4 regions of the Priestia sp. TRN 1309 genome follow, and region 2 is predicted to be linked to each of the others. Evidence: riboswitches for the same ligand, from Rfam matches in the RefSeq annotation. Region 2 holds a riboswitch; each other region holds the start of a gene.

Region 1 (7,753 bases), on a different contig from region 2:
AAGTGTTTATCATAATTTTTAAGGTAATAGGAGATGCTACTACTAAAATTTCTAAGGAGATCAAAATCTATGAAAAGACTACTTTATACAGTCAGCACTTTTTGTTTTGTTTGGCTTGCTTTTGCAACCATTCATGTCAGCGCTCTTTCGATTGAGAAACTTCCAATGAAGAAATCATCTGAACAATGGTCGGTCGAACTGACAAAAGCGAGCATGACGGGAGATAATCAGCTAAAGTGGAAAAATAACGTCTATCATACATATGGATTAACCGTTGAAAACATTGGAAAAGACGTAGAGCGTGTGCAGGTCCAAGCTTTTCGGCACGAAGGAAAAAATAAGGCGAAATACAGCTTGTTTTCTCCTATTGAAAGGTCTAACTTAAGCAAAAGCGGTCAGCGTTTTCGCTATGCCAATTTTGCTGTTCCTGGAAAAGCGGCAGGCTTAGACATCATGATTAACTGGACGGATGAACAAGGCAACCATCAAGAACATTTTGAATTTAAATAAAAGTCTTCGCTTAGGCGAAGACTTTTTTTTGCAGGAATTTATCTCTGTATGTGGAAAACGAACACGAAAGGAGAGATTGTGATGATTGCAAAAGCTACTGAAGAAGAAATACAGGAAATTCGGACGAAATCTGCTGATGCGCTGTTTGAAGGAACAACGCATCAGTTTCAACCGTCAACTGAACGCGTAAATGAACTAATTGATAATGCCCTTGAAAAAGGGTGTTATTATTTAGTATCTAGACAAGAAAATAAACTTGCAGGCTGGGTTTTTGTCGGTCCATCTGCCGACTTCTTTTCAAAAGCAGAAATTGGCTTTATCTACGAGTTATATGTTTTACCAGAATACCGCGGGCAAGGTCTAGCCAAGCCGTTAATGCAAAAAGCAATTGATGAATTGTCTATCAAAGGATACCCTGAAATCAGACTCAGCGTTCATGCTGGGAATTTTGCACAGCATGTGTACCGTGAACTTGGATTTGTAGATAAACAAATATCAATGAGCCTACAGGTGGCAAAACGTCCGTAATGTTGGTGAATGTCAGCGAGTCCATAAAACATAAGATGTTATACATGCGATGAGGTTCGGTAATGAAAGTAAAAGTAAATAAGTAGCCCAAACAGCGCCTTTATCTAGTACTTCAACAGCTCCTCTACCTGTATGATCTGAGGAGGGGGGATCTTCAAGTGCGTTCATAATCAAAGCCGCTGCTGCTAAAATAATCCCTCCAATGCTTCCGGTTGTTTTGACAATTGCAATATGGAAAGTAGATGAAAAAGCAATGCTGAGAAGCAGCAGCAAGCTTCCCAAAAAAGCAGATAACATATATCGTTTCATGTGCTCACCATCCTTTATGAAAGCATACCATATTTTACTTCTTTTTTCTTTTTATTGAAAAGCTATTGACATAACATATAAAACATATTAGAATAGTCAGAAATAATTTAAAAACGAAATATTCTTATCTAGAGAGGTGGAGGGACTGGCCCTTTGAAGCCTCAGCAACCACAATTATTGAATGGTGCTAATTCCAGCATAGCCTAGCTCTGACAGATAAGAAGAGGAATCTTTTTCTATGATGAAATCCTCTTCTTAGGAAGAAACATTTCGTATAGAAAAGGTGATGACATTGAAAAATACACAACAGGCGCTAAGCGTTGATGATTATTTAGATCTATACTTGTTAGCAAAAGAACTAAAAGACGAAACGTGGCAGCAGGAAATTTTAGCCGCGCTAAAAACGAAGCAAAATCGTTCATTTGAAGACAAACAATCCGCACTCGTTCAAGAAATATGGGAAGATTTTAAACAGTTAAATGAAGATATTTCTTTTACGTATCGCTTAATTCAAGAAGAGCCAACTAATGAACAGTTTCAAGTTAAATTAAGGAACTTGAGAGAACGGCGGATCACGCTGAGTCGTGAATTATATTTAGCTAAAAAACAGTATGTTGAACACACGCAGTAAAAGGATCCGCTTGATAAACAAGCGGTTTTTTTGCATGTAAATGTTAGAAGCGTTCTATTTCGGGTAGTAAATAGATAAGACAAAAAAAGGAGGGATAACAGTGGCCCAAGGTGTATTATGTGAAGTGAATGAGTGCATGTATTGGAAATCGGGAAATAAATGCAGTGCAGAGTCCATTTACGTTGTGAGTCCTGAAAGTAGTCACCATGTTTCTGAAACGGAAGAACCTGGCTGTAAAACTTTTGAACCCGCGAGATAAATGCTAGTTTTATAAAAAAGCATAAAATGAACGATGCGCTGACGGAGTTGAGTCGGCGTTTTTCTATTTTTTAAAAAATACTATTACTTAGGTGCGATAATAAATACATAGTAAAAAAGCAGTGTCTACGTCTAATTGTGCGTTTAAACAAAATGATACGATAATTTTTTTGTTTTTCGACAAAAGAAAAACGAGAGAAAGGTGATAGAATAAAAATATACAGCCTAGCTGACTTTTAGCATAAATTTATATGAAAGCGCTAACAAAAAGCTGTATTCATCTCGTTTTGACAGATTGGAAAAAGGGGAGACGTTTATGCAGGGGAAAACTCAGGGGAAAGAATTGAAACGCGGGTTAGAAGAAAGACATGTGACGCTGATGTCCTTAGGAGCAGCCATAGGGGTAGGGCTGTTTCTTGGATCTGCATCTGCTATTAAATTAGCAGGGCCGGGAATATTATTGGCGTACGGATTTAGCGGAATGATTATGTTTTTTATTATGAGAGCACTTGGAGAAATGGCGATTCAAAAACCTGTTGCAGGTTCATTCAGCAAGTACGCGCGCGACTATTTAGGGCCCCTTGCTGGTTATCTAACAGGTTGGAACTACTGGTTTTTATGGGTTGTAACATGTATGGCTGAAATTACAGCCGTTGGTATTTATATGGGATATTGGTATCCGGATGTACCAAACTGGATTTGGGCGTTATCGGCGCTTGTCATCATGACAACAGTTAACTTCTTAGCTGTTAAGGCATATGGTGAACTGGAATTTTGGTTTGCACTTATTAAAATTTTAGCGATTGTGTTAATGATTGCCGTTGGATTATTAATGATTGTGTTTGGAATCGGGAACGGCGGCGTTGCGACGGGTATTAAAAACTTATGGGACAACGGCGGGCTGTTCCCGAACGGATTCAAAGGTATTTTACTGTCGCTGCAAATGGTTATGTTTGCATATTTAGGAATTGAAATGATCGGCGTTACCGCGGGAGAAGTGAAAAATCCAGAAAAATCTCTAGCAAGAGCGATTGATTCGGTCTTTTGGCGTATTCTTATTTTCTACGTTGGTGCATTATTTGTCATTATGTCGATTTATCCTTGGCAAGAAATTGGTTCACAGGGAAGCCCGTTTGTATTAACATTTGAAAAAATCGGGATTCCAGCAGCGGCAGGCATTATTAACTTTGTGGTGCTAACAGCAGCTCTTTCTTCTTGTAACAGCGGTATTTTTAGTACAGGCCGTATGCTGTTTAACTTAGCAGAGCACGGAGAAGCTCCAAAAGGATACGGTCAGCTGACAAAAGGCGGCGTACCTGGAAAAGCTGTTTTAGCATCAGCGGGTGCGTTATTAGTCGGAGTAGCGTTAAACTACATTGTGCCTGCCAAAGTATTTACGTGGGTAACAAGCATTGCAACATTCGGTGCGATTTGGACTTGGGGAATTATTTTGCTTTCTCAAATTAAGTATCGCAAAACGCTAAAAAAAGGTGAAGAGGCAAAGTTAAAATACAAAATGCCTTTATTTCCGTTAACGTCTTATGTGTCACTTGCGTTCCTAGCGCTGGTGGTTGTTCTTATGGCGTACAATCCAGATACAAGAATTGCAGTTATTATCGGACCACTATGGTTTATCGGTCTTATTATCGCGTACTACGCAAAAGGATTTCATAAACGAAGTCAAGGTTCAGCTGGGACTGAGCAAAAGCTAGTGAAATGAACGAAAAGACCTCTTTCTTGGAAAGAGGTCTTTTTTCATTAGTTTATGTGCGAATGATTAGTTTTTTTGAAGGGATTATTGATACATATGAATAATGTAGAAAATATTCTATTTATTCTGTACTATTTAGTTAGAGAATTCATTAATGATTAAATGGTAATTGGAAGTGGATAAGTATGGTAGTTTTACGTTTTTTAACGCCACACAGTGCATCGAAAAGTTGGGAGGAAATAGGCAGAAATGATAGAAAGATTTAGTGAAAAAGACATAAAGGGTTTGCTAGTGCTATCTAAGTTGGAAAAATGGGATTATAGCGAAGCGGATTTACATACGATTTTTTCAACTGGAGACGTATTTGGACATAGAAATGAGAAAGGTGACATTGTATCAAGCGTAGCAGTAGTTTTATATGAAAATCAGTCAGCTTTTATAGGAATGGTAATTGTGAGAAAAGATTATCGAAAACAAGGGTTAGCCGGGCAGCTCATGAAGCACTGTTTGCAAATTCTTTCTCCTGAGGTGAATGCCTACTTAATTGCGACAAAAGAAGGTGAGCACTTATATAAAAAAGCAGGGTTCAAAACCGTGGACTATGTAAGTAAATATATAAGCAGTGAATACATACCAAGAGCATTTAAAGCTTCAGGGTTTTATACACGATCCTTAACGAGAAGGGACTTCAAAGAGGTTTTAAAGCTTGATGAAGCAGCATTTGGAGATAATAGAAAGCTATTTTTAAAAAGTAGAATTCAGCAAGCTGAAAAAGCAGTTGTCTTACAAAACGAACAAAATAAAATAATGGGTTATGGTTTAGCGGTTCGTACCCCGAGCAATATCGTGATTGGTCCCGTAGTTGCTCCACACGCTGAAGCAGCAATGCTAGTCATTGATGAACTAGCGAAGAGTTACAAAGAAAAGCTGAGAATTGACCTGTCTTCTCATGAGGAAACGTTAAAGAAACTTGTGGAAAATCACGGATTTCAGCTTCAAAATGAGCCTCCTGTTATGGCGTATGGCGTCAATTCCCTATCTGCTAGACAGGGCAACCTTTTTGCTATAGCAGCTCAGGCGTTTGGATAAAAAGAAAGGAGAAGCTCCTTTCTTCGCGTCTACCGAATTCTCCCAATTTTAAACCCATTATCAATCTGATGAAAGCCGACTTTTGGATAGTAGTTCATTGCAGAAGGAGCGGAAAGTAAAATGAGCGCGGCTTCTTCACCGATTTCTGATTGAACGTGCTTGATGAGCTGTGTGCCGATTCCTTGATTTTGATAGTCTTTTACGACAGCTAAATCCGATAAATAGCAGCAGTAGCTAAAATCTGTTAACGCTCTGGCTATGCCAATGAGTTCGCTGTCTTTCCAAGCGGTAATGGTAAGGGAAGCATGATCAAGCATTCTTTGAATCCGATCAAGATCTTGTGCCGGACGTTTAATACCTGAATGTACAAACACTTCAGCAGCTTGTTCGGCACGGATTGAGACGTTGGTTTTGTAAGTAATGGTCATTGTGTCATCTCCTTGATTTATAAGATATAGTCCAGTATATGAAGAATCTGAACTGAGAATAAGTGTCAGAAACAGTAAATTTAATAGTGTCAGTTAGAAAGGAAAGAACATCATGTTAGAGTTAATGCCTTTGCTCGATAAAAGAAAAGCAGATCCCTTATACATGCAGCTTTATACTTACATAAAAAAACAAATTCAAAAAGGCACCATTCCGCCTCATGAAAAACTGCCTTCTAAACGAAAGTTAGCTCTTCATTTAAGCATTAGCCAAAATACGGTTGAAGCGGCTTATGTACAGTTAGAAGCTGAAGGCTATATCGAGATACTAGCCAGGAAAGGAGCATTTGTAAAAGAGATAAAAAATGAAGTCGTGCTTCAAAAACAGCCTCCCGCCTATGTCTCTTTACCGCAAGAAGAAGGGAAATCAACTGTCATTGACTTTAGCCATGGAAAGGTAGACGTAGAAAAATTTCCGTATAACACGTGGAAAAAGCTAACGGTTCAAACAATTTATCATGATGAAAGCCAGCTTTTTTATAGCGGACATCCACAGGGCGAACTGCTTCTTCGTCAAGAAATTGCAGCGTATCTTTATCATTCAAGAGGAGTGCGCTGCACAGCGGAGCAAATTGTGATAGGTGCAGGTACACAGTACCTCATGTGGCTGCTTTCTGTCATTCTAGGAAAAGAAAAGATAATTGGGTTCGAAAACCCAGGCTTTCACCGAACGAGGCACGTTTTTCAAGAACAAGGCATGTCGGTCGTCCCTATTTCTCTTGATAGTTCTGGCTTGAAAGTGAAGGAACTGAAAGAAAGCGGAGCGGATGCGGTGTACATTACGCCGTCTCATCAATTTCCTGTTGGGATGGTCATGCCGATAGCAAGAAGACTTGAACTATTAGAGTGGGCGGCAGAAACGAATGGCTATATCATAGAGGATGACTATGACGGAGAATTTCGCTATAAAGGAAAACCGATTCCGGCCCTTCAAGGATTAGATCAAGACGATCGCGTTATTTATACGGGTACGTTTTCAAAATCGTTGATGCCTTCTCTTCGAATAAGTTATGCCGTGCTGCCACACCGGCTTCTTACAAGTTATATGAAACACTGTGGACTTTTTAAACAGCCTGTTTCAAGGCTTCATCAGCATACGCTTTTTCTGTTTATGAAAGAAGGGCACTGGGAACGTCACTTGAATAAAATGAGAACAGCATACCGTAAAAAACAAGCGCTGCTGCTAGATTGTTTGACTACTATTATGGGAGAACGTGTAGATGTTATTGGAGAACATTCTGGCTTGCATATTCTTCTTAAGGTAAAAAAAGGAATGAGTGAACAGAAACTAATAGAAGCAGCTGCCAAACAAGGGGTAACGATTTATCCAACATCTATTTATTATCATAGTGCGGGTGAAAACAACACGCCCTATGTATTGCTTGGATTTGCAGGACTGTCTGATGGAGAAATAAAAACAGGTGTAAACCTGCTGTTTAAAGCTTGGTTTGAACAGAAGGATTGAGAGGTACGCTGGGGGGATTTCTATGAAAGTAAAGCGGAAATTGTTTGGTTTATGGACAGGAGAGCTTACGGCAGCTTTACTGTTTGCTGCGCTGTGGATAGGGTACTTAAATGAGTTTTCTCATCTGGCTTTTTATTTAACAACGTTTTCAAGTGTGTATGCTTTTATTATACTTGAGTTTATCCTGTTTCAAGGAAGCTTGTACTGGTTTATGAAATGGAGGCGGGTGAGCCGAAAAGAAGATTCTCATTTGCCCTCCAGCTACATTCAGTTGTTTCTGCTTTTTAAAAAAATGAATAAAATTCTTCTTACGTTAGGTTTAGGTGTACTCATTTACCACTATATGCAGTTAGGGGTTAAGGGACTTGCTTTTTTTCTAGGCCTTTACGCGTTTGCTTGGATTGAATATATTAACTACTATGTGATTAGACTTTCTTATCAAAGTCCAAGTGAAATCAAAGAATTTTTTGAGCAAAAAGGCTTTAAACGATCTATTTTAGCGAGAGAAATAGATAAAAACCAGCGCGTTTGATTACACAGACTGCGCTGGTTTTTTTGTCTGGAAATCAAGGAATAAGGCAAGAGTCGATAAATTAGTGAACTTGAAGGTAAAGGAAAGTTTGATAGGAAGAAGATGCTTCTTGTAAGGAAGTAACAAATGTATAAAAAAGCGGTGTTACATTCATGCGGTTGTTTCTCGACCAGTCATGGTTTGCGAAAAATGATTTTCTTAGTTCGGCTGTGAGTTCAAGCTGCACTCCGGCTTT
Region 2 (7,753 bases):
TTGAATTCGTAGATTATATACTAAATAAAAAATACCGCTAGGATTTATCGGTTATTAATCTCGTTAACTTCTTACATATTAAGCCAACTCAAAAAGGATTGTCAATGCGTTTTTAAAATAAATTTAATTTTTTTATTCGAGATACAGCTTCTCTCATGCGCTCTTCATCCGTCAGCAGTCCTACGCGCACATAGCCTTCACCATATGTTCCGAAGCCTACTCCAGGTGCCACTACAACGTGGGCTTTTTCAAGAAGTAAATCTGAAAATTGTTCAGAAGTATATCCTTTAGGAACTTTTAGCCATGCAAAAAAGGAACCCGCTGGAGATGTAACGTCCCAACCAATTTCTTGAAGCCCTTGAATAAAGGTATTGCGTCTAGATTCATAGCGCTTAACTAAATCATTCACACATTGTTGAGATTCTAACAGAGCTGCCGCTGCTGCCTCTTGAACCGCCCCAAAGAGGCTGACATACATATGATCTTGAAGAAGATTAATAGCTTCTACTACACTTTCATTTCCTACAGCAAATCCAACTCGCCATCCCGCCATGTTATACGTTTTAGAAAGAGTATAAATTTCAATTCCCGTCTCTTTTGCACCAGGAGTCTGTAAAAAGCTGATTGGCTTTTTACCATCAAATCCAATGGCTCCGTAGGCAAAGTCGTGTACGACACAAATATCGTGCTTGGCAGCAAACGCCACGGTGTCTTCAAAAAATTCTGCCGTTGCCACTGCACCGGTAGGATTATTCGGATAGTTTAAAAACATGAGCTTTGCCTGTTCTTTAGCACGTTCACCTATCTCTTCGTATACGGGCAGAAAATGATTTTCAGCCGTGAGCGGCATCACTTCCATCTTTGCTTTTGCAAGCTCTACTCCAGACCAGTAATCAGGATATCCAGGATCCGGAACCAGCACCGTATCTCCAGGGTTTAATAAGCACTGCGGGATTTCAACAAGTCCACCCTTCCCGCCAAACAAAATAGCTACTTCTTTTTCAGGATCCACATCAACGCCATATTCTCGTTTATAAAAAGTCGCAACGGCCTCTTTCAAAAACTGGTGCCCCCGAAATGGAGAATATTTATGATGCATAGGATTAGCACTTGCTTTTTGGAGTGTTTCTACAATATGTGAAGGAGTAGGCTGATCAGGATTTCCCTGCCCTAAGTTAATAACGTCGTGCCCTTGGGCCATTACTTTTCCTACCTTGCCTACAAGTGATGCAAAAAATTGTTTTGGTAAACTTTTTAATAGTTCCGATTGCTCAAATTGTTTCATCATCGCACACCTTCTCAAAAAATTCTTGAAATTCTAGTCACAAATAATATATTGTAATACTCAACTTGTAAAGTCATTTTTTTCAACTACTAAAAAAAGGACGGATGATAAAGTGAGTGTAAAAATCACGTGTTTGCAGCTTGATATTGCGTTTGGAAACCCAACTAAAAACCGAAAATATATTCAACAAAAAATGACGGAAGCTCTAAAAGAAAACCCTGACATCCTTGTGCTTCCTGAGCTATGGGATACAGCTTATGATTTGACGCGGCTAGACGAAATTGCCGATGATGAAGGACAGCAGGCCAAGCAATTAATCTCTCAATTTGCTAAAACGAACGAAGTAAATATTGTGGCAGGTTCGATCGCGAAAAAAACAGAGCAAGGCGTCACAAATACGATGTATATTTTCGACCGAAAAGGTCGTGAAGTGTCACAATACAGTAAGCTGCACTTATTTAAATTAATGGATGAGCACCTCTATCTAGAAGCAGGAACAGCAAAAAATCTTTTTACACTTGAACAGTCTTTATGCGCAGGAGTTATTTGTTACGATATTCGTTTTCCAGAATGGATTCGCGTGCATACTAGCAGCGGAGCAGAAGTCTTATTTGTTGTTGCTCAGTGGCCGGCTCCAAGACTTGCCCATTGGAAAGCACTGCTCATTAGCCGCGCAATCGAAAATCAATGCTATGTAATCGCGTGTAATCGTGTAGGCCAAGATCCTAATAACATATTTGCCGGACATTCCTTAGTCATCGATCCGTGGGGAGAAATAATCGCTGAAGCTGGCGATAGCGAAGAACTTTTAAGTGCCGACGTTAACCTGGAACTTGTAAAAGAAATTCGTAAACAAATTCCTGTCTTTACAGATCGCCGCACAGAATTTTATTAATTATGTATTGACAGCCGTTTTTTTGCATGATACGATTTTCACCAGATAACATAAAATTTTCAAACAAATCAAAATTGAATAAGTAATCGTACTCTTATCAAGAGTTGGCTGAGGGATTTGGCCCTGTGAAGCCCAGCAACCGACCGTCATTCCATCCTAAGATGGATCACACCCGTAAAACATGTTTTTACAAAGGCACGGTGCTAATTCCAACAGAAAGTAATTCTTTCTGGCAGATAAGAGGTTTGAACACTACAATCAAGCCTCTTTCCAACGAAAGAGGCTTTTATATTTTCTAAAATTATAAAAGCCTCCATACATTCTTAAACCTATTAACTTAGTAAACAAATCAGTTTAATAAACTATGGAGGGATTCTAATGTCAACAACAAAAACAGAGAAGTATCAGCCTTTAACAGAAATTTCAGCAATCAAACTTGTGAAAAAGCTAGGTCTCTTTGATGCCACAGAAGCACTGACTGCCCGTGAAATCGGTGATGGCAACTTAAATCTCGTCTTTCACATCATAAATGATCAAACGAATAAATCCATTATCGTCAAACAAGCACTTCCTTATGCAAAAGTTGTAGGCGAGAGCTGGCCTCTATCCTTGAACCGTGCCACGATTGAAAGCAATGCGCTCAAGCAATTCGGTGCATTTACCCCTGAACTCGTACCAGCTGTGTATTACCACGATGAAACGCTTGCTGTTACGGTCATGGAAGATCTGTCTCATTTAACGATTTCCCGCGCCGGACTTATTCAAGGAGAAAGTTATCCCCTGCTTTCACAGCATATCGGTTCTTTTCTAGGACATATTGCATTCAAAACGTCGGATTTTGCCTTAAAGCCTCAGGATAAAAAAGAAGAAGTCGTCAAGTACAGCAATCCGGACTTATGCAATATTACGGAAGATTTAGTTTTTACAGATCCTTTTTTTGATATCGATACAAATGAATTTGAAGAAGCGCTGCGTCCTGATGTAGAAGAATTGTGGAACGATGGAGATGTAAAGTTACAAGCAGCAAAATTAAAATATAAATTTTTAACAAATGCCCAAACGCTAATTCACGGTGATTTACATACAGGAAGCATATTTGCTAGCAGTCAAGAAACGAAAGTGATTGATCCAGAGTTTGCTTTTTACGGTCCGTTTGGATTCGATTTAGGCCAATTTGTTGCAAATTTATTTTTAAATGCTCTTTCTCGAAAAACAGATCGCGAACCGTTATTTGCACACATTACGAACACATGGAACGTATTTAAAGATACCTTTACTGCGCTTTGGCATTCTGAAAACACTGAACCTTTCGCTAAAGATGAGCGCTTGTTACATGAAATTTTAACGCAAACGTGGCAAGATGCTGTTGGATATGCAGGGTGTGAAATCATTCGACGTACGATTGGCTTAGCTCACGTGGCGGACTTAGACGAAATTTCTTCAGAGGAAAGAAAAATTAACGCTAAACGTACTGCGTTAAAAATTGGACGCTATTTACTTCTGCACCAACAAGACGTTTCACCAAATGAATTTGAACATTTACTTCGATAACGAATAATGTACACAATGAAAGGATCGGTATCAGCATGACAAATACACTATCACTTCCGCGCTCAGTGGAATGGAATGAATCATATATTACTTTATTAGATCAGCAGCAGCTTCCTGGCAAAGTTGAATATATTAAGCTGCAAACCATTAAAGACGTATGGGATGCTATCACTACCTTGAAAGTACGCGGAGCCCCTGCAATTGGCATTACGGCGGCTTTTGGTCTTGCTCTTTCTGCGCTTAGCTATGACACGGATTCAGTCAAGGAATTTAACAAAAAGCTAGCTCTAGATCAACAGTATTTAGCTAGTTCACGCCCGACTGCCGTCAATTTATTTTGGGCATTGGACCGCGTAGCGAAAAGCGCTGAATCCGCTTCGTCCGTTAATGAAGCTAAAACAAAAGTTGTTCATGAAGCGATTCAAATTCAAGTAGAAGATGAAGAAACGTGCTACCGAATTGGAGATCATGCCCTTTCTTTATTTAAAAAGAAAGATAAAATCATGACAATATGTAATGCTGGTTCAATTGCTACAGCTTATTATGGAACAGCATTAGCACCTTTTCACTTGTCTAAGCAGCGCGATATTCCGCTTGAAGTATTTGCTTGTGAAACAAGACCCGTTCTTCAAGGTTCTCGCTTAACAGCATGGGAACTTCAGCAGTCGGGAGTAGACGTTACGCTGATTACGGATAATATGGCTGCTCATACCATTAAAACAAAAGGAATTAATGGGATCATTGTAGGTGCTGACCGCATTGCATCAAATGGCGATACGGCTAACAAAATTGGAACGTATGGACTTGCTCTTTTAGCGAAAGCATTCGGTATTCCATTTTACGTAGCAGCGCCGCAGTCCACATTTGATTTATCTATTCAAGACGGAAGCAGCATCCCTATTGAAGAACGTTCGACTAAAGAAGTAACGCACATTGGAGATACGCAAATTGCTCCAGACGGAATCTCTGTGTACAATCCAGCTTTTGATGTGACGCCAAGCGAACTGATTACGGCCATTATTACAGAGCATGGAGTTATCCATTCCCCGTCTTTTGAATCCATTCAAAAAGTTTTGCTGCAATCTGCTCAATAACAAGAGGCTGGGACAAAAGTATTTTAGCCCCACTGCAAAACGAACCACTAATCAACATGTTGATTAGTGGTTCGTTTTTTTGTGATGGTAAATATCGTTTTATCTGTTTCGTTCCTTCTAGCAGTTGATTGGAGGGCAAGGTGAAGACTCCTGCGGGAAAAACGGAAGGGGTGAGACCCCGCAGGAGCGCAAGCGACGAGGAGGCTCAGCGGCCGCCCGCGGAAAGCGAAGTCTTGCACGGAAATCAACTGCGGTGTCACAAGCGGTTCAGTTCATCTATACGAGTTGTTCATCTTTAGATGACATTGATTTTGTTATGTCTCAACCTTTTTTATTAAACAGCGCTTTTTGGCTGCATTTGTAACACAATTGTAACAGTACTCTCTGCTTTTTCTACATATATTATAGGGGATTCTTTTTGAATAAGGAGGAGTAAAAATGAGTGCAGAGCAAAAAACGGATAAAAACAAAGCGTTAAATCGCAAGCAGCAATATCAGCTATTCGATTTATCCAAAGATGAAGAACTAAATTCCCTCCCTTCTCCTCAGCAAATTGACGGTGTTTTTGTGCAGGGAGAAGGCTGGAAATTAGACGGTGAATAGTTATTTTAACTCCAGAGCGCCTTTTGCTACATTTCTTTCAAGCATTAATAGTTTTTCTTTTATATGAGTTTGGGAACCTGCATAACCTGTTAAAGCTCCATTTTTACCAATAACACGGTGACAAGGTAAAATAATAGGCAGTGGATTTCGACGATTCGCTTGTCCCACAGCCCTTACGGCTTTAGAGCGATTAACAGACTCCGCTACATCACTATAAGACCACGTTTGTCCATAAGGTATACCTTTAAGCGTTAACCACACTTCTTTTTGAAAGTCTGTTCCTTTTATATCCAAAGGCACATCAAATGTTAGCGTGCGCCCTTCAGCATAATCCTGAAGCTGCCGCTTCGCTTCTTTCACAAGGTGATAATTCTCGTCATGGACAAGTTTTTTAAGCTGCTCGTTGTGATCATCGCTATCAAACCAAATATGTTGAACCCCTTTTTCCGAGGCTACAATATAAATTTTCAAATCAGAAAATAAGTTCATTTCTCCATAGTACATACTCGCTTATCCTTTCTGTTTAGGCTGGAAGAATAACACGGAAAGCCGTTCCTTCTCCTATTTTGCTTTCCACTTCAATTCGCCCTTTATGTTCTTCGATAATTTTATATGAGACCATCAAACCAAGCCCCGTTCCTTTTTCTTTTGTCGTATAAAATGGTTCCCCTAAGCGCTTGATGCGCTCTTCGGGCATTCCGTCTCCTTGATCTCGAATGGAGACCGTCACGTAGTGCGGCTCTGTAGAATAGACTTCAACAAAAATTCTTCCCCCGTTTGACGTAACTTCAATTGCGTTTTTAATTACATTTATTAGTACTTGTTTAATTTGGTTCGGCTCGCAGTATACCATTGGCAGCTGAGGGGACACACTTAGTTCAAACTGAATATTTTCTAAAAGCGCTTGAGCATTTAATAAATCAATCGTTTCTTTAACAACCGCAGCTAGATTTTTCTTTTCGAACTTTACGGCCTGTGGCTTAGCGAGTACTAGAAACTCTGTAATAATGGTTTCGATTCTTTTTAATTCGGATTTAATAATATCAAAATAAAGAGAGTGATCTTCTTGAATGCTGCTTTCTAGCAGCTGAACAAACCCTTTTAAAGCCGTCATCGGGTTGCGGATTTCATGCGCAATCCCAGCTGCTAACTGTCCGACTACTTGAAGCGTATCCGATTTCCGAATCTGCTCCTGCATTTGATTTCGTTCCGTTACGTCTCTTAAAAGCGTCATATATAGACCTGGCAAGATATCTTTTTTCGTAGAGAATTCGATGTTTTTAACTTTTTCGTTCCCCGTAACGTACGTAATCTCTCCTTCAGCTTCCCCTTTTTCCTCAATTGTTTCTTTATGCTCAATGACCGCATCTAAATTCGCTGAAGAAATAAAATCCTCCATGGAATGCGCACAAATCTCCTCTTTGCTGAGTTCGAGAATATCACAAAGAGAAGAATTCACATCAATAATATTTCGCTTGCCGTCCCATAAAACTAACCCATCGATCGAACCATTAAAAATCTGTCTGAATTTCTCTTCGTTATTCCGAAGCTCTTGTTCGATTTTTGTACGTTCACTAATGTTTCGAAAAATGGTTAAATGGTCTCCTTCTATAATGCCTTTTTTCCCTGTGAATTCCAACTGTTTGATTTCTCCATTTGGCATGTAAAAAGGAAGCTGATTGCGAATTTCTCCTTCTTTTTGAAATGTTTGCAGCATTTTTAATGCACTAAAGCTTTGCTTATCGATAAACGTATACAAATTACTTCCAATCAATTTGTTCAACGGCAGCTCGAAAGTACGGGACGAAGCAAGATTAGCGTTTAAGATTTCCCCATCGTCTTTCCAAATCAAAATGGCTTCAATCGCATTTTCAAAAATAGCCCTGAAATTTTTTTCGCTTCTCAACAGCTGCTGCTCCATCAGCCGTTTTTCCGTCACGTCTCTCATAATGGACATATAGTATTGACTGTATATATTAGCCGTTGTGGTAAATTCAAAAAAAGTAACGTCTCCATTTTCGAGCTTAATCGGCAGCTCGCCGCTTGTCTTTCCTTCTTGATGCAGAGTTCTCCATAATTTTTTCACTTTATAATGATAAGTAGGTTCTACAAGCTCCTCTAACGTTTTAGTTAAAAGCTGTGCTCTTGTATAATTTAATCGCTCGCAAAATGAAGGGTTCGCATCGATAAGCTGACCAGTTCGATCAAAAATAACAATTCCATCTACCGCTTCATTAAATACATCCATAAACATATGATGACTAATAAACCTTTCATTTTCCATCATCTTGTGCTGCGTAATATCTCGAAATGTACACACAATAA
Region 3 (7,753 bases), on a different contig from region 2:
CAAGAGTAAAATAGCGGGGTCAATGGCAAGTGTTCGGACTAAAGCGACGCGTTGTCTCATGCCTCCGGATAACTGGTGCGGATATAGGTCATCTACGTCCTGTAAACCAATTTCTTTTAGAAGTGAAAGTGCTTTACTCTCTGTTTTATCTGTTAGCTGTCCGCGAATTTCAAGCCCAAGTAAAATATTTTCTTTAATGGTTTTCCACGGAAACAAATAATCTTGTTGAAGCATATAACCGATGTTTGGGACTGATGTTCCGATATTTTCACCGTCTATTGTGACAGAGCCGGACGTTGGTTCAATCAAGCCTGCAATAATCGATAGAAGCGTCGTTTTTCCACATCCGCTTGGGCCGAGAAAGGAAACGAATTCTCCTTCTTCAATAGACAAATTAATATGTTCAAGTGCAGTGGTAGCAGACTTTGTCGTAAGGTACATATGTTGAATATCTTGAATGTGAAGTTTTGTCATATTACTCCCTCATTGCATCTTTTGCGAATTTTGTGTTGACTAGCTTGCTGTGATCAATGTGTCTTGGAAGTTCTCCAGATTCGTCCATGATTGTTTGTAAATGATCCCACTCTTTCTCATCTAATAAAGGGTTAGTTGCAAAGGATTTTTGCGATTTATAGCGGTCAATAACAGTTTTTAGCGTGTCTTTAGGTGTATCTTCAAAATACGGTGCAACCACTTCAGCAATTTCATCTGTGCTATGTGTATTCACCCATTTTTGTGCTTTGTAAATAGCTCGAGTAAATTTAGCTGCTGCTTCAGGGTTATCTTTTAAATAGCTTTCTTTGGCCATAAATGTTGTATAAGGAACTGTTCCTGATTCTTTTCCGAAGGAAGCAACGATATGTCCTTTTCCTTGTTTCTCTAAAATACTAGCCGTTGGCTCAAATAATTGAACGTAATCTCCAGTACCAGAAGCAAAAGCATTCGCAACGTTAGCAAAATCAATGTTCTGAACGAGTTTTACATCTTTTTTAGGATCAATATTATGCTGTTTTAACACATATTCCCCTACCATTTGCGGCATGCCGCCTTTGCGTTGACCAAGAAACGTTTTGCCTTTAAGCTGATCCCATGAAAATTGATCGACCTTTTTACGTGCTACTAGAAATGTTCCGTCGGTTTGGGTTAGCTGTGCAAAGTTGATGACGGGATCACTAGACCCTTGTGCATATACGTAGATTGACGTTTCCGAGCCGACTAAGGCGACGTCGATGCCATCAGATAAAAGTGACGTCATTGTCTTATCTCCGCCCCAAGTTGTTTTTAAATCTACCTTTAGTCCTTCTTCTTCAAAAAAGCCTTTTGAAATAGCGACGTACTGGGGAGCATAAAAGATAGAGCGAGTTACTTCGCCGACACGAACCGTTTGTACAGATGTTGTTTTGCTGCAGCTAATTAGTGGAATGAGTAAAATCATAATAGCAAGCAAAGAAAAAAGCCATTTAATTGGTTTCATAAAGCAAACCTCCTTAAAGTAATAAAATATTTTATGATAATGTATGTAAAGAAGTGGAAGAAGGTGAGTGCCTATATAACTATGTGGAAAATCAAAGAAGTAGTAGTCAACGACTGAAAGTAAACCTTAGCGGAAGAAAGTAGGCTAGTTATATAAAGAATGGAGGAAAAAAATGAAAGATGGAACAATTCTTCATAAACAGCGTTTCCCATCATCAAATCCTCGCGTGACGCTGTGGGTGATTACATATGCATGTCAAGGGCTTAAGATTAAAGGAATGCTTGCAGAGCCAAAAGAAAAAGGAATGTATGACGGCTTTTTATACTTAAGAGGAGGTATTAAGAACGTAGGAACGGTTCGCCCTGCTCGACTCATTCAATTTGCTTCACAAGGTTTTATTGTGATGGCTCCGTTCTATAGGGGAAATCAAGGAGGCGAAGGAAACGAAGATTTTGCAGGAGATGATCGTTACGATGCTTTTGCTGCTTACGATTTACTGAAGCAGCTCCCTAACGTCCACCATGACCGCATTCATATTTTTGGGTTTTCACGAGGGGGAGTGATGGCTTTACTCACAGCCATTGAAAAAAAAGACAGCCGTTCTCTTGTGCTATGGGGAGGCGTCACGGATATGGTGCTGACATATGAAGAAAGAGAAGATTTAAGAAGAATGATGAAGCGGGTGATTGGAGGAACTCCTTCTAAATATCCTGAAAGATACGAATGGAGGACACCTTTGCATCGTGCTCATCTCGTCGAGCCGCCGGTCTTGCTTATTCATGGTTTAGAAGATAAAAACGTCTCAATTGATCATTCCTATCAGCTCGAATCTAAACTAAAGAAGTCCAATAAAAAAGTTACCAGCTGGTATTTTGAAAACTTTCCACATGCTTTTCCACCAAAAGAAAACCGAGAAACGGTAAAGAAGTTAACGAAGTGGATGAAAGCGCAATAAAAGATATGCTACGATAGAAAAAACAAGTAGAATAACAGTGAGGAGTGAGAGAAAATGGGGATGCCGCTAGAATTAAATACAATGATTGTGACAAAAGGCAACGAAAAGCGTGTAACAGATAACATTTTTCAAGTTGAGAAAAAAGGATATCGTTTGTATCCGTTGGATATTCCATTAAACATTCACAAAACGAAAAATGGAGAATGTATTGGAACTGCTGTTGTGCGTAAGGTAGAAATGGAGCAGGAAAAAACCATTGTCACATATGAACTGACAAAATTACATTCGACTAACTAAAAAACCGATCGTCTATAAGACGATCGGTTTTTTATTAGACTCTAGGTCCGCCTAATGTTGAAATGTCCGATGCTACATCATTAAAACGCTTGAAGTTCGCTTTGAATTTAGCGGCAAGTTCAGTTGCTTTTTGGTTATAAGCTGTTGCATCGTTCCATGCTTTAGAAGGCTGAAGCACTTCATCAGGAACTCCGGGAACATGAGTTGGAATCGATAAACCAAAAATAGCATCTGTTACTGTTTCGGTATTAGCTAGTTCTCCTTCAAGAGCTGCTTGAACCATAGCTCGAGTGTAACTTAACTTCATTCGTTCACCCACGCCGTATTCACCGCCGGTCCATCCAGTGTTTACAAGGTAGACATTTACGTTATGTTCATCGATTTTCTTTCCTAGCATTTCTGCATAAGTTGTTGGAGCAAGAGGTAAGAAAGGCTCACCAAAGCATGTAGAGAAAGTAGCCTGTGGCGATGTTACGCCGCGCTCTGTTCCAGCTAACTTACTAGTGTATCCGCTCAGAAAATGGTACATCGCTTGTTCTTTTGTAAGCTTGCTGATTGGAGGTAAGACGCCGAAGGCATCAGCAGTTAAAAAGACAATAGCTGTAGGGTGCCCAGCAACGCTTGGCAATACCGTATTATCAATAGAGTCAATTGAATAAGCGGCACGAGTATTCTCTGTTAAACTATTATCATTGTAATCTGCTACTTTCGTATTTTGATTCAACACTACATTTTCCAGTACTGCGCCGAAGCGAATTGCATTAAAAATTTGCGGTTCTTTTTCTTCGGAAAGCTGAATGCACTTCGCGTAGCAGCCCCCTTCAATATTAAATACACCAGAGCTTGACCAACCGTGCTCGTCATCTCCGATTAAACGACGGTTTGCATCAGCAGAAAGCGTTGTTTTACCCGTTCCAGATAAACCAAAGAATAATGCAACGTCACCTTCTTCTCCTACGTTAGCAGAACAGTGCATGGATAGAATATTGTTTTGAGGAAGCAAGAAGTTCATCACTGAAAAAATAGATTTTTTCATTTCACCAGCGTATTCAGTTCCTCCAATTAGCACAATGCGTCGCTCTAATGAAAGAATAATGAAGGTTTCAGAATTCGTCCCGTCTGTTTCAGGATCAGCTTTGAACGTTGGAGCTGCTACAATTGTAAACGGCTTCACATCATCATTTGTTTTTTGTTCAGCTGAAGGGCGAATGAATAACTGCTGAGCGAATAGGTTGTGCCATGCAAATTCATTAACTACTTGAATTGGTAACTGATACTTTTTATCAGCTCCAGCATATCCATTAAAAACAAAAAGTTCATCCTGCTTCTTTAAGTGGGTTAAGACTTTTTTGTATAGCGCATCGAATCGCTGAGCAGAAATTGGCTGATTGACGGGTCCCCATTCAACCGTTTTTGAAGATACAGCATCGCTTACAATAAATTTATCCAAAGGAGAGCGACCTGTATATTTTCCGGTTTCGACTGACACAGCACCTGTAGAAGTCAGCGTTCCTTCGCGTCGAGCTAGAATTTTTTCAACAAGTTGTGGAACAGATAATTGGTGTTTTGTTGTTTTTAATTGAAGCAAACCATTTAATTCGATAGACATATCAACAGTACTCATGTGCACTACCTTCCTTTTTAGCTATTATTTATTCATTAATGTTTGAAATTTATAATTAGTATAACACATTTATTTAATTATTCTATACTATTTAACTAAAAATGTTTGTGTATTATAAAAAAATGTACGTTATACCTATTTTAGACACATGTATATGTGCTAGAAGCGAAAAAAGTGAAGCTATTTCAAGTGAAAGCCTTTTTTTGGTCTGTCTTGTTAACCAAACTTCGTGATCATTCTTAATAAGGTATACTATTTTTAAATTTGAGTATGTTACATTAAAACAGATTCAAACATAAAGAGATGATTTCCATTTGAATGTTGTTGACAGTGAAGCGCTTTTTCATGTATTATATGTCCTTGAACGGATACTCTCTTATCCCGAGCTGGTGGAGGGACAGGCCCTGTGAAACCCAGCAACCATCGTCATTTTTTTGTGTAGACGATAAGGTGCTAACCTGATGCAAGGGCACAACCTTGATCGATAAGAGTGAAAGGCTTATGTAGAATTTGATACCTTTCCTCGATACAAGGAAAGGTTTTTTTATATTTTTTAACGTGTAATGAAAATAAGGGAATGAGTACCGTATCACAATGTATCGTATTTATAAGGAGGAAAACTGATGTCAACACAACGTCGTCTGTTCACGTCAGAATCTGTTACAGAGGGACATCCCGATAAAATTTGTGACCAAATTTCTGACTCAATTCTTGATGCTATCCTAGCAAAGGATCCAAATGCTCGTGTTGCTTGTGAAACAAGCGTAACAACTGGTTTAGTTTTAGTAAGCGGTGAAATTACAACTTCTACTTACGTGGATATTCCTAAAACAGTTCGTGAAACAATTAAAGGAATTGGCTATACTCGTGCAAAATACGGATTTGATGCTGAAACTTGTGCAGTATTAACATCTATCGACGAGCAGTCAGCTGATATCGCTGCTGGTGTAGACCAAGCGTTAGAAGCACGTGAAGGTCAAATGTCCGATGAAGAAATCGAAGCAATCGGAGCTGGAGACCAAGGGTTAATGTTTGGTTATGCATGTAACGAAACAAAAGAATTAATGCCTCTTCCAATTTCATTAGCTCATAAACTTGCTCGCCGTCTAACAGAAGTACGTAAAGAAGAAATTCTTCCTTACCTTCGCCCGGATGGTAAAACACAAGTAACAGTTGAATATGATGAAAACAACAAACCTGTTCGCATCGATACAATTGTTATTTCAACTCAGCATCACCCAGAAGTAACGTTAGAGCAAATTCAACGTAACTTAAAAGAATATGTAATTAATCCAGTTGTTCCAAATGAGTTAATTGATGAAAATACAAAGTATTTCATTAACCCAACAGGACGTTTCGTAATCGGCGGCCCTCAAGGAGATGCTGGTTTAACTGGTCGTAAAATTATCGTTGATACTTACGGCGGATATGCTCGTCACGGCGGCGGTGCATTCTCTGGTAAGGACGCAACAAAAGTAGACCGTTCAGCAGCTTATGCAGCTCGTTATGTTGCGAAAAACATTGTAGCAGCTGATCTTGCTGATAAATGTGAAGTACAACTAGCATATGCAATTGGTGTTGCACAGCCAGTATCTATTTCAATTGATACATTCGGTACAGGAAAAGTTTCTGAAGAAGTACTAGTAGATGTAGTACGCAAAAACTTTGACCTACGTCCAGCAGGCATCATTAAAATGCTTGATTTACGTCGCCCAATTTATAAGCAAACAGCAGCTTACGGTCACTTTGGTCGTACAGATGTGGAGCTTCCTTGGGAGTTCACAGACAAAGCTGAAGCATTAAAAACTCAAGCTTTAGCTAAATAATAAAAAAAATCTCCGTGAAAACGGAGATTTTTTTTATGCCCATTGAATACCTTCAGCAGATTTTTCTACGACATCTTCATATTCTGAAAGCAAATGCTGAAAAATGGCGTCCCATGATTGAGTAAGAGCATAGTGTCTCGCTGCATGGCCAAAGTGAAGCCGCTGGTGCAAATCATCAAGTAAACCTGTAATAGCCGAACTGAATTCTTCTAAGGAGTGAGGTTTGCAAAGGTAGCCGTTTCGCCCGTGCTGAACCATCTGTTTAACTCCTCCTGCATTTGCTGCCACCACGGGAGTTCCAGAAGCAAGAGACTCCAGTACGACATTTCCGAACGTTTCTGTTTCTGAAGGGAAAACAAACAAATCAGATGAAGAATAGATATGAGCAAGTTGCTTACCTTCAAGAAAGCCTGTAAATGTCATATGCTCAGATGCTTGCTGTTGCATTTGTTCTTTTAAAGGACCATCTCCCACAATAAGCCAGTGAACTTGGTGGCGGATATGATCAGGTAAAGATCGGGCAATTTTTAGTAAAAAATCAGCGTTCTTTTCTTTAGCTAACCTTCCTACATACGTTAAGATGTAGGGTTTTTTTATATTATATTTAATACGAATATCAAAGCGGTCATAGTGGGGATGGAACAATTTGTGATTTACCCCTCGCGACCAAATAGCTACGTTGTGAAACCCTTGTTTTTCTAGCTGCTGTTTGGTCACTTCGGAGGGAGCGAATAATTTTTGTACAGGTTTATAAAACCATTTCATATATTTTTGCAGTGGTACACGCATTTTTTCAAGTTCATAGTGAGATAAATAATCATCAAAATTGGTATGATAAGAGCCGACAAGAGGAATACCTAATCTTTTTCCGTAATAGGAGCCGCAAAGCCCCATTGTAAAAGGAGTGGCCAAATGAATAAGAGAAGGGTTGAATTCCTGCAGCTGCTTTTTAATTTTTAGAACGTTTGGCAATGAAAAGCGGCTGTTTGGATAAAGGAAAAACGGCATGCTAGGCGAGCGGTGAACATACGGTGAAAACGACCGATTATGAGCAAATTCAGGAGCAAATACCTGGATGGGAATTTGCTTTGATTTGACATACTGAGTAAATTGATAAAGTGTTTTAGCAGCTCCGTTAACTTCCGGAGCAAATGTATCTGTAAATAAAGCAATTCTCATGAGTACTCCTCCTATCAATTAGACTAAAAATATGTTCAGTGAAACAGCACCTGAAAAGATGCCGAGTATCAGGCCTACCATGACATCCGTCGGATAGTGCAGACCGAGATAAATTCTTGAAATGCCTACCGTTACTGCAAGCGGCAAAAGAACGGCAGCGAAGGCTGGGTAAGTAATCATCAGAGGGGTAACTAACGAAAAAATAGCCGTTGTATGCCCCGATGGAAATGAATGATCTTTTAATGGATTTTCTAATACTTTTGTATGCTTTAGTTGAATATAAGGCCGTTGTCTCGGATATAGCTTCTTAGCAATGGCAACAGGAATATGGCTAACGGCTAGAGAAAAGGCACAGGCGTAAGCGACGGATGAAGGATGCAGAAATAGCAGCAAGCACG
Region 4 (7,753 bases), on a different contig from region 2:
ATTGTTCATCAGGTTTGCAAAGTATTGCCTACGGTGCAGAACGAATTATGCTAGGGCAAGCCAAAGCAGTGTTAGCTGGAGGAGCAGAATCAATGAGTTTTGTTCCGATGTTTGGAAACGTAGCGCGTCCGAATGTTCAACTGGTTGAAAATGCGCCGGAATATTATATGGGCATGGGACATACAGCAGAACAAGTAGCGATGAAATACGGCATTTCACGTGAAGACCAGGATGCGTTTGCTGTACGCAGCCATCAAAAAGCAGCAAAAGCACTTCAAGAAGGGAAGTTTAACGACGAAATTGTTCCGGTGGAAGTGACGCTTCGAAAAGTGGATGAAAACAATAAGCTCCGTGAACAAAAGCTGATGTTCTCTCAAGATGAAGGAGTTCGTCCTGGCACAACTGCGGATGTATTAGGGAAACTTCGTCCAGCTTTTTCGATTAAAGGATCCGTAACAGCTGGAAACTCTTCGCAGACAAGTGACGGAGCTGCATCCGTTTTTCTAATGGATAAAGAACAAGCTGAAGCAGAAGGGTTAAAGCCTTTGCTTAAGTTTCGTTCATTTGCAGTTGGAGGTGTTCCGCCTGAAGTAATGGGGATTGGCCCGGTAGCTGCCATACCTAAAGCTCTTAAACTAGCTGGGCTGGAGCTTTCTGATATTGGACTGTTTGAATTAAATGAAGCATTTGCTTCTCAAGCACTTGGCGTTATTCGTGAATTAAATATTAATGAAGATAAAGTAAATGTAAACGGAGGCGCTATTGCCTTAGGTCATCCATTAGGCTGTACCGGAGCTAAGCTGACTCTTAGCTTAATGCACGAAATGCAGCGTCAAAATGAGCAGTTTGGTATTGTCACCATGTGTATTGGCGGAGGAATGGGAGCTGCTGGTGTATTTGAATTGTTAGCATAATCATTTCAAAGGGGGATATGAACATGTCAAATAAAACAAAACAAATGATTAAAGGTGGGAGTTTTTTAATTGAAGAAGGCGATGCAAGCCGCGTCTACACGCCGGAGGATTATACATCTGAACAAAAGATGATTGCCAAGACGACAGATGAATTTGTAGAAAATGAAGTCCTTCCACAAGTGGAATATTTAGAAAAGCATGAGTTTGACCGCTCTGTAAAGTTATTAAAACAAGCTGGTGAATTAGGGTTACTTGGTGCAGATGTACCGGAAGAATACGGTGGACTCGGTTTAGATAAGATTACCTCGGCTTTAATTGCTGAAAAAATGTCTCGAGCAGGCGGATTTTCCATCACTCATGGTGCTCACGTAGGAATTGGGTCATTGCCAATCGTCTTATTTGGAACAGAAGAGCAAAAGCAAGCATATTTACCTGCTTTAGCAGTTGGGGAAAAAATAGCAGCATATGCGTTAACAGAACCTGGTTCTGGTTCCGATGCCCTGGGTGCTCGAACAACAGCTCGCCTTAACGCAGAAGGTACACACTATGTGTTAAATGGAGAAAAACAGTGGATTACGAATGCCGGATTTGCTGATGTGTTCGTGGTGTATGCGAAAATCGACGGCGATAAATTTTCTGCTTTTATCGTTGAACGAGAATTCCCAGGCGTTTCGGTTGGACCGGAAGAGAAGAAGATGGGAATCAAGAGTTCATCGACAAGAACGTTGATTCTTGAAGATGCGCTTGTTCCAAAAGAAAACGTGTTGGGTGAAATTGGAAAAGGTCATGTGATTGCGTTTAACATTTTAAATATTGGGCGCTATAAGCTTGGAGTTGGAGCAGTTGGAGCAGGTAAACGTGCGTTAGAAATTACGTCTCAATATGTTAACCAGCGTCAGCAGTTTAAAACGCCCATTGCTAAATTTTCATTAACCCAAGAAAAGTTAGCAACAATGGCTTCTAAATTGTACGCAACTGAAAGCTCCGTCTATCGTACGGTAGGACTTTTTGAAGACCATATGGGCCAGCTTTCAGAAGAACAGCAAAAAGACGGAAAACAAATTGCCGCTTCCATTGCTGAATATGCTATTGAATGCTCATTAAACAAAGTGTTTGCCACGGAATCTCTTGACTACATCGTAGATGAAGGGGTGCAGCTTCACGGAGGCTATGGTTTTATGAGTGAGTATGAAATCGAGCGCTTGTATCGCGATTCCCGCATTAACCGTATTTTTGAAGGGACAAATGAAATTAATCGTCTCTTAGTACCAGGCACGTATTTACGCAAAGCGCTAAAAGGAGAGCTTCCGCTGCTTCAAAAAGCACAAACGCTTCAAGAAGAATTGATGATGCTTATGCCGCAGGAAGTAGGCAATGAGCCGTTAGATCAAGAAAAAATGCTTGTGCAAAATGGAAAGAAAATTGCGCTCTTGCTTTTAGGTCTAGCTGCACAGAAGTATGGTAAAGAATTAGAGAAAGAACAAGAAATTCTCGTTAATATTTCTGATATGATTAGTAACGTATATGCAATGGAATCCACTGTTTTACGTACTGAAAAAGCGATTTCCAAAACAGGTGCAGATCAAAACAGCTTGAAAGTAAAATATACGCAAGTATTTTGCCAAGAAGCATTTAATCGAATTGAAGCAGATGCAAAAGAAACGTTAATTGGCGTTGAACAAGGTGATACGCTTAGAGTCATGCTTTCGTCTCTTCGCAAGTTAACGCGCTATACACCAATCAATGTGATTAGCGTAAAGCGCGAGATTGCAAAAACACTTCTAGAAGTAGAGAAGTTCACAGTTTAAGGGAAAAAGGAGCTCGCTTCGCGAGCTTCTTTTTGTTTAAGAAGCCTCTATCTAGGTAAATGATAAAGGATGTGTTAAAATACGAAAAAAGCTTAAAATAAAGGGTGGTTGACGAAATGTCATTATTTTTTTATTCATATCCAAAGTGTGGTACGTGCCGAAAAGCAAAGAAGTGGCTGGATGATAACGGAGTAGCGTATGAAGAAATTCATATTGTAGAAAACCCGCCAACAAAAGAGCAACTGCAGTCTTATTATCAGAACAGCGGCTTAGAATTAAAAAAATTCTTTAATACAAGCGGTAAAAAGTATCGCGAATTAGGGCTTAAAGATAAAGTAAGCAGTGCGAGTGAAGAAGAACTGCTGTCTATTCTTGCGTCAGATGGCATGTTAATTAAGCGTCCGCTGCTAACAGATGGACAAAAAGTAACGCTTGGCTTCAAAGAAGAGCAGTTTGAGGACGTGTGGAAGTAAGTTTTCAAATAGAAAATTTTTACCTTTTACGTTACACTGTTAATAGGAAGTTATTTTAGGTTGTAGAAAGTGTTCTCCACATTGAAGGCGCTTTTTATATAAACAAATTACGATACATATTTTGGAGGGATTAAGATGAGTACACCAAAAGATTTGCGTTATTCTGAAGAGCATGAATGGGTAAAAACAGAAGGAGACGTTGTCCGCGTAGGTATTACACATTTCGCTCAAGCTGAGCTTGGAGACATCGTATTCGTTGAACTGCCAGAAGTAGGAGCAACAGTAGAAGCTGACGAGCCGTTTGGTAGCGTTGAATCAGTAAAAACAGTTTCTGAGCTTTACGCACCAATTAGCGGTGAAGTTGTAGCAGTAAACGACAACTTAGGCGATAGTCCTGAACTTGTTAATGAATCTCCATACGAAGAAGCATGGATGATTACAATCAAACCATCTGATGCTTCTCAAGTAGACAAGCTGATGACAGCAGAGCAATACGAAGAAATGACAAACGAAGGATAATATTCCTCCATAAATTGTCTTTATGAAAAGTTTTTGACTGGACACTCTATTAGTAAACAAGCTAAAGGAGTGTCTTTTTATGTTTGAAAAACAAAAAATGGACGTTACAGATCGCGTTACAGCTAAATTTCATGACGGCGGTATGAAATTATACGTTGATAAGCAGCCAATTGGTGAAGTTAGCTACGGAACAAGCGGCAATGAATACCGCTTTGAAGAAGGATATTCGCAAGAAAATAATAAGTTCTATCAATACGCGGACGTACAAAAACAAGGTGAAACGCAAAAATATACAGACTGCGATGAAGAAGCAGGATGGTGCTAAACAGTGGCAACTGCCGCTGTTTTTCTTGTTTTATAGAGATAATATGGCCTAAACTGCCTTTTAAAAGAGTTCTTTCTTGCAAATTTCTTTTAAAAAACAGGTGAACTGTGATACATTAACGAATATTGTATAGCATAAAGAAATGATGTTACTATACAACTGACGATTATGGGTGATGAAAATGGGGCTAATTGAAATTGAAAAAGTAATTATTGTCGAAGGAAAGTCAGATAAAAAGCGTATTCAAGATATCATTCGAGAACCAATTGAAATTATTTGTACAAACGGTACGATTAGTTTATCAAAGCTGGATGAAATTATTGACTGTACTTTTAACAAAGAGGTATACATACTCGTTGACTCTGATGATTCAGGGAATAAGCTGAGAAAACAATTTAAACGAGAGCTTCCGGAAGCAGAGCATCTATATATTGATAAAATGTACCGAGAAGTTGCTGCCGCCCCTAGACATCACATAGCAACAGTATTGCTGAGTGCCAATATCGATGTTAATGCAGAATTTTTAACATAAAAGGAATGAGCAACATGCAAGAATGGAGCGAAAAACAGCTGGATGATCAGTTAAAAGAAGGAGAAAGAGCCTTTATCTTTTTCCATACGCCTTTTTGCGGGACATGTCAGCTGGCAAAAAAAATGTTAACCGTGGCAGAAGCGATGCTGCCGGATGTAACCATCGGAATGAGCAATTTAAATTATATGCCTTCAAAAGCAGAATTATTTTCTATTGAAAGCGTACCTTGTTTGATTGAAGTGGAAAATGGTGAAATGGTAAAAAAACTCTACGCGTTTCATTCCATCGAGCACGTACTCGAGGAGCTTCGATAATCAAACGTTTGTTTAAAATGAAGAAGTTGAAAGAGAGCGAACCGTTGGGGCTGTTGAAATCTTGGGATATTATCCCAAGAACAAAATCTGTTGACAGCCTATCTGACACATGCTAAAATCACACTCATGAATGTTCATAAATGAATGAATATTTCCTAAAAACAAAATAATTGTTGCGAACTCTTATCAAGAGAGGTGGAGGGACTGAGCCCTGTGAAACCCGGCAACCGTCAGACTAACTGAAATGGTGCCAATTCCTGCAAAGCTATGCGCTTTGAAAGATGAGAGAAAGGATTAAATATCGAGCCTTTCTGTCATGCGCAGAGAGGCTTTTTTAATGGGGAAAATTGTTTTACGGCTTTTTCATCCTATAGGGCAACCTAACATAATTAAGTTTTTATTAAAGAAGGTGAAGAAATATGATTACATTAACAGACGTTACAAAAATTTATCAGGCCAAAAGCGGTCAAGTAACAGCTGTTGATAATGTGAATCTAACCGTTAACCAAGGAGAAATTTACGGAATTATTGGTTATAGCGGAGCGGGGAAAAGTTCTTTGATTCGCTTGCTAAACGGATTAGAAACACCAACAACAGGAACGGTCGAAGTAGCAGGTAATGATATTGGAAAAATTAAAGGCGGAAAACTCAGAAAAGCTAGACAAGAAATTAGTATGGTATTTCAGCACTTTAATATCTTGTGGTCGCGTACGGTACGAGAAAATATTGCCTTTCCGTTAGAAATAGCAGGGATTTCAAAAGAAAAAAGAATGAAACGAGTAGACGAACTTATCAAGCTAGTCGGGCTTGAAGGGCGTGAAGATGCTTATCCATCACAGCTTAGTGGCGGACAAAAGCAGCGTGTTGGGATTGCTCGAGCGCTAGCGAACAATCCAAAAGTATTGCTTTGTGATGAAGCAACATCAGCGCTTGATCCTCAAACGACAGATTCTATTTTAGATCTGTTAGTAGATATTAATGAGAAGCTAGGGTTAACCATTGTATTGATTACTCATGAAATGCACGTCATTCGTAAAATTTGTCATCGAGTAGCCGTTATGGAAAATGGGGCAGTAGTAGAAGAAGGACAAGTGCTAGAAGTATTCAGAAAACCTAAGCAGCCGATTACAAAACGATTCGTTCAACAGATTTCTGAACCAGAGGAAACGTTTGAAACGATTGAACAAGTAAAAGAGCTGTATCCAAGCGGGCAAATTATTCAGCTGACGTTTGTTGGCGGAAAAGCAGAGCAACCGCTCATTACAACGATTTTAAAACAGTTTGATGTAACGATTAATATTTTGCAAGGAAAGATTTCTCATACACAAACAGGTTCATACGGGACGTTGTTCGTTCATTTAGACGGAGAATTAACAGAAGTTGAAAAAGTCATTGCATACATTCATGAGCAGCAGGTAGAAGTGGAGGTAATGACAAATGCTTGAGAAACTATTTCCAAACGTTATTTTAGATGATTTTATTCAAGCGACAAATGAAACACTATATATGACGGCTATTTCAGTTGTAGCCACATTTGTTCTAGGTATTTTATTGGGCTTGCTTTTATTTTTAACGTCCAAAGGACAGCTTTGGCAAAACAAACCTTTATATGCCATTGTGTCGGCGGTTGTAAATATCTTTCGTTCCATTCCATTCATTATTTTAATTGTTTTACTGATTCCATTTACCAAAGCATTGGTAGGAAGTATTTTAGGCGCTAATGCAGCGTTACCGGCTTTAATTGTTGGAGCAGCACCATTTTATGCGCGTCTTGTAGAAATTGGTCTGCGTGAAATTGATAAAGGTGTTATTGAAGCTGCTAAATCAATGGGAGCCACAACAAGCACTATTATCTTTAAAGTGCTGTTACCTGAATCGCTGCCAGCTTTGATTTCCGGTTTGACAGTAACAACCATTGCGTTAGTCGGCTATACGGCAATGGCGGGTGTGATTGGAGCTGGAGGTCTTGGAAACCTTGCATATTTAGAAGGATTCCAGCGCAGTCATAATGACGTAACGCTAGCCGCTACGATCTTAATTTTGATTATTGTATTTATTATCCAACTTATTGGAGATGCGATTACTGCAAAAATTGATAAAAGATAAAGGGAGGATTATTTATTATGAAAAAATGGCTTTCAGCTTTAGCATTAACATCTGCGCTAGTAGTAGGATTAGCGGCGTGTGGATCTAACAATGGATCAAAAGATGAAAAGAAAATTGTCGTGGGTGCATCTAATACGCCTCATGCTGAAATTTTAGAACAAGCAAAACCTATTTTGGAAAAACAAGGAATTGATTTAGAGATTAAAAAATTCCAAGATTACATCTTACCGAACACAGCTCTTGCAAACAATGAAATTGATGCAAACTACTTCCAGCACGTTCCTTATATGAATTCAGTGCTAAAAGATCATAAAGGTGAAAAAGGGTATGATTTCGTAAGTGCCGGTGCCATTCACATTGAACCAATTGGTATCTACTCTAAAAAATACAAAAGCTTAAAAGATCTTCCGAAAAACGGCACAGTTATTATGCGTGATGCAGTAGCAGAGCAAGGACGTATTTTATCGATTTTTGAAAAAGCTGGCGTGATCAAATTAAAACCAGGCGTAAAGAAAACAGACGCACAAATTAAAGATATTGTAGAAAACCCTAAGAATTTAAAATTTAAAGCCGATGTTGAAGGCGGATTGTTACCTCAAATGTACAAAAACAATGAAGGTGACGCTGTTGTTATCAATGCTAACTATGCTATCGATGCTGGTTTAGATCCAGTAAAAGATCCAATCGCAGTGGAAAGCAAAGAAAATAACCCATATGCAAACATCATTACGGTTCACAAAGGTGACGAAAATAAAGATACAG

Evidence for each region. A riboswitch is a leader RNA that binds a small molecule or an ion and turns the genes downstream of it on or off. The one in region 2 is predicted to bind S-adenosylmethionine.
Region 1: another riboswitch for S-adenosylmethionine. It lies ahead of ACRPLQ_RS02780 (hypothetical protein); the one in region 2 lies ahead of mtnK (S-methyl-5-thioribose kinase).
Region 3: another riboswitch for S-adenosylmethionine. It lies ahead of metK (methionine adenosyltransferase); the one in region 2 lies ahead of mtnK (S-methyl-5-thioribose kinase).
Region 4: another riboswitch for S-adenosylmethionine. It lies ahead of ACRPLQ_RS21070 (methionine ABC transporter ATP-binding protein); the one in region 2 lies ahead of mtnK (S-methyl-5-thioribose kinase).

The regions. Positions count from the first base shown of each region.
Region 1 covers NZ_JBOZGM010000001.1:541,133-548,885, forward strand. The annotation lists gene ACRPLQ_RS02765 (hypothetical protein) at 70-510, shown strand; gene ACRPLQ_RS02770 (GNAT family N-acetyltransferase) at 592-1,038, shown strand; gene ACRPLQ_RS02775 (hypothetical protein) at 1,051-1,347, opposite strand; SAM riboswitch class I at 1,469-1,570, shown strand; gene ACRPLQ_RS02780 (hypothetical protein) at 1,634-1,978, shown strand; gene ACRPLQ_RS02785 (DUF1540 domain-containing protein) at 2,079-2,237, shown strand; gene alaP (alanine permease AlaP) at 2,553-3,956, shown strand; gene ACRPLQ_RS02795 (GNAT family N-acetyltransferase) at 4,197-5,036, shown strand; gene ACRPLQ_RS02800 (GNAT family N-acetyltransferase) at 5,066-5,464, opposite strand; gene ACRPLQ_RS02805 (PLP-dependent aminotransferase family protein) at 5,577-6,986, shown strand; gene ACRPLQ_RS02810 (hypothetical protein) at 7,009-7,518, shown strand; gene ACRPLQ_RS02815 (poly-gamma-glutamate hydrolase family protein) at 7,580-7,753, opposite strand, start outside.
Region 2 covers NZ_JBOZGM010000003.1:155,641-163,393, forward strand. The annotation lists gene ACRPLQ_RS13095 (pyridoxal phosphate-dependent aminotransferase) at 113-1,285, opposite strand; gene ACRPLQ_RS13100 (carbon-nitrogen family hydrolase) at 1,398-2,180, shown strand; SAM riboswitch class I at 2,272-2,423, shown strand; gene mtnK (S-methyl-5-thioribose kinase) at 2,559-3,731, shown strand; gene mtnA (S-methyl-5-thioribose-1-phosphate isomerase) at 3,767-4,825, shown strand; gene ACRPLQ_RS13115 (hypothetical protein) at 4,950-5,189, shown strand; gene ACRPLQ_RS13120 (hypothetical protein) at 5,264-5,428, shown strand; gene ACRPLQ_RS13125 (methylated-DNA--[protein]-cysteine S-methyltransferase) at 5,429-5,932, opposite strand; gene ACRPLQ_RS13130 (PAS domain S-box protein) at 5,952-7,753, opposite strand, start outside.
Region 3 covers NZ_JBOZGM010000009.1:33,987-41,739, forward strand. The annotation lists gene ACRPLQ_RS24535 (ABC transporter ATP-binding protein) at 1-474, opposite strand, end outside; gene ACRPLQ_RS24540 (ABC transporter substrate-binding protein) at 476-1,474, opposite strand; gene ACRPLQ_RS24545 (alpha/beta hydrolase family protein) at 1,647-2,429, shown strand; gene ACRPLQ_RS24550 (DUF2584 domain-containing protein) at 2,484-2,726, shown strand; gene pckA (phosphoenolpyruvate carboxykinase (ATP)) at 2,761-4,350, opposite strand; SAM riboswitch class I at 4,724-4,841, shown strand; gene metK (methionine adenosyltransferase) at 4,974-6,176, shown strand; gene ACRPLQ_RS24565 (glycosyltransferase family 4 protein) at 6,210-7,355, opposite strand; gene ACRPLQ_RS24570 (phosphatase PAP2 family protein) at 7,374-7,753, opposite strand, start outside.
Region 4 covers NZ_JBOZGM010000005.1:305,041-312,793, forward strand. The annotation lists gene ACRPLQ_RS21035 (acetyl-CoA C-acetyltransferase) at 1-914, shown strand, start outside; gene ACRPLQ_RS21040 (acyl-CoA dehydrogenase family protein) at 938-2,722, shown strand; gene ACRPLQ_RS21045 (arsenate reductase family protein) at 2,839-3,195, shown strand; gene gcvH (glycine cleavage system protein GcvH) at 3,331-3,714, shown strand; gene ACRPLQ_RS21055 (YusG family protein) at 3,794-4,039, shown strand; gene ACRPLQ_RS21060 (toprim domain-containing protein) at 4,221-4,571, shown strand; gene ACRPLQ_RS21065 (thioredoxin family protein) at 4,586-4,885, shown strand; SAM riboswitch class I at 5,066-5,173, shown strand; gene ACRPLQ_RS21070 (methionine ABC transporter ATP-binding protein) at 5,305-6,330, shown strand; gene ACRPLQ_RS21075 (methionine ABC transporter permease) at 6,323-6,991, shown strand; gene ACRPLQ_RS21080 (MetQ/NlpA family ABC transporter substrate-binding protein) at 7,009-7,753, shown strand, end outside.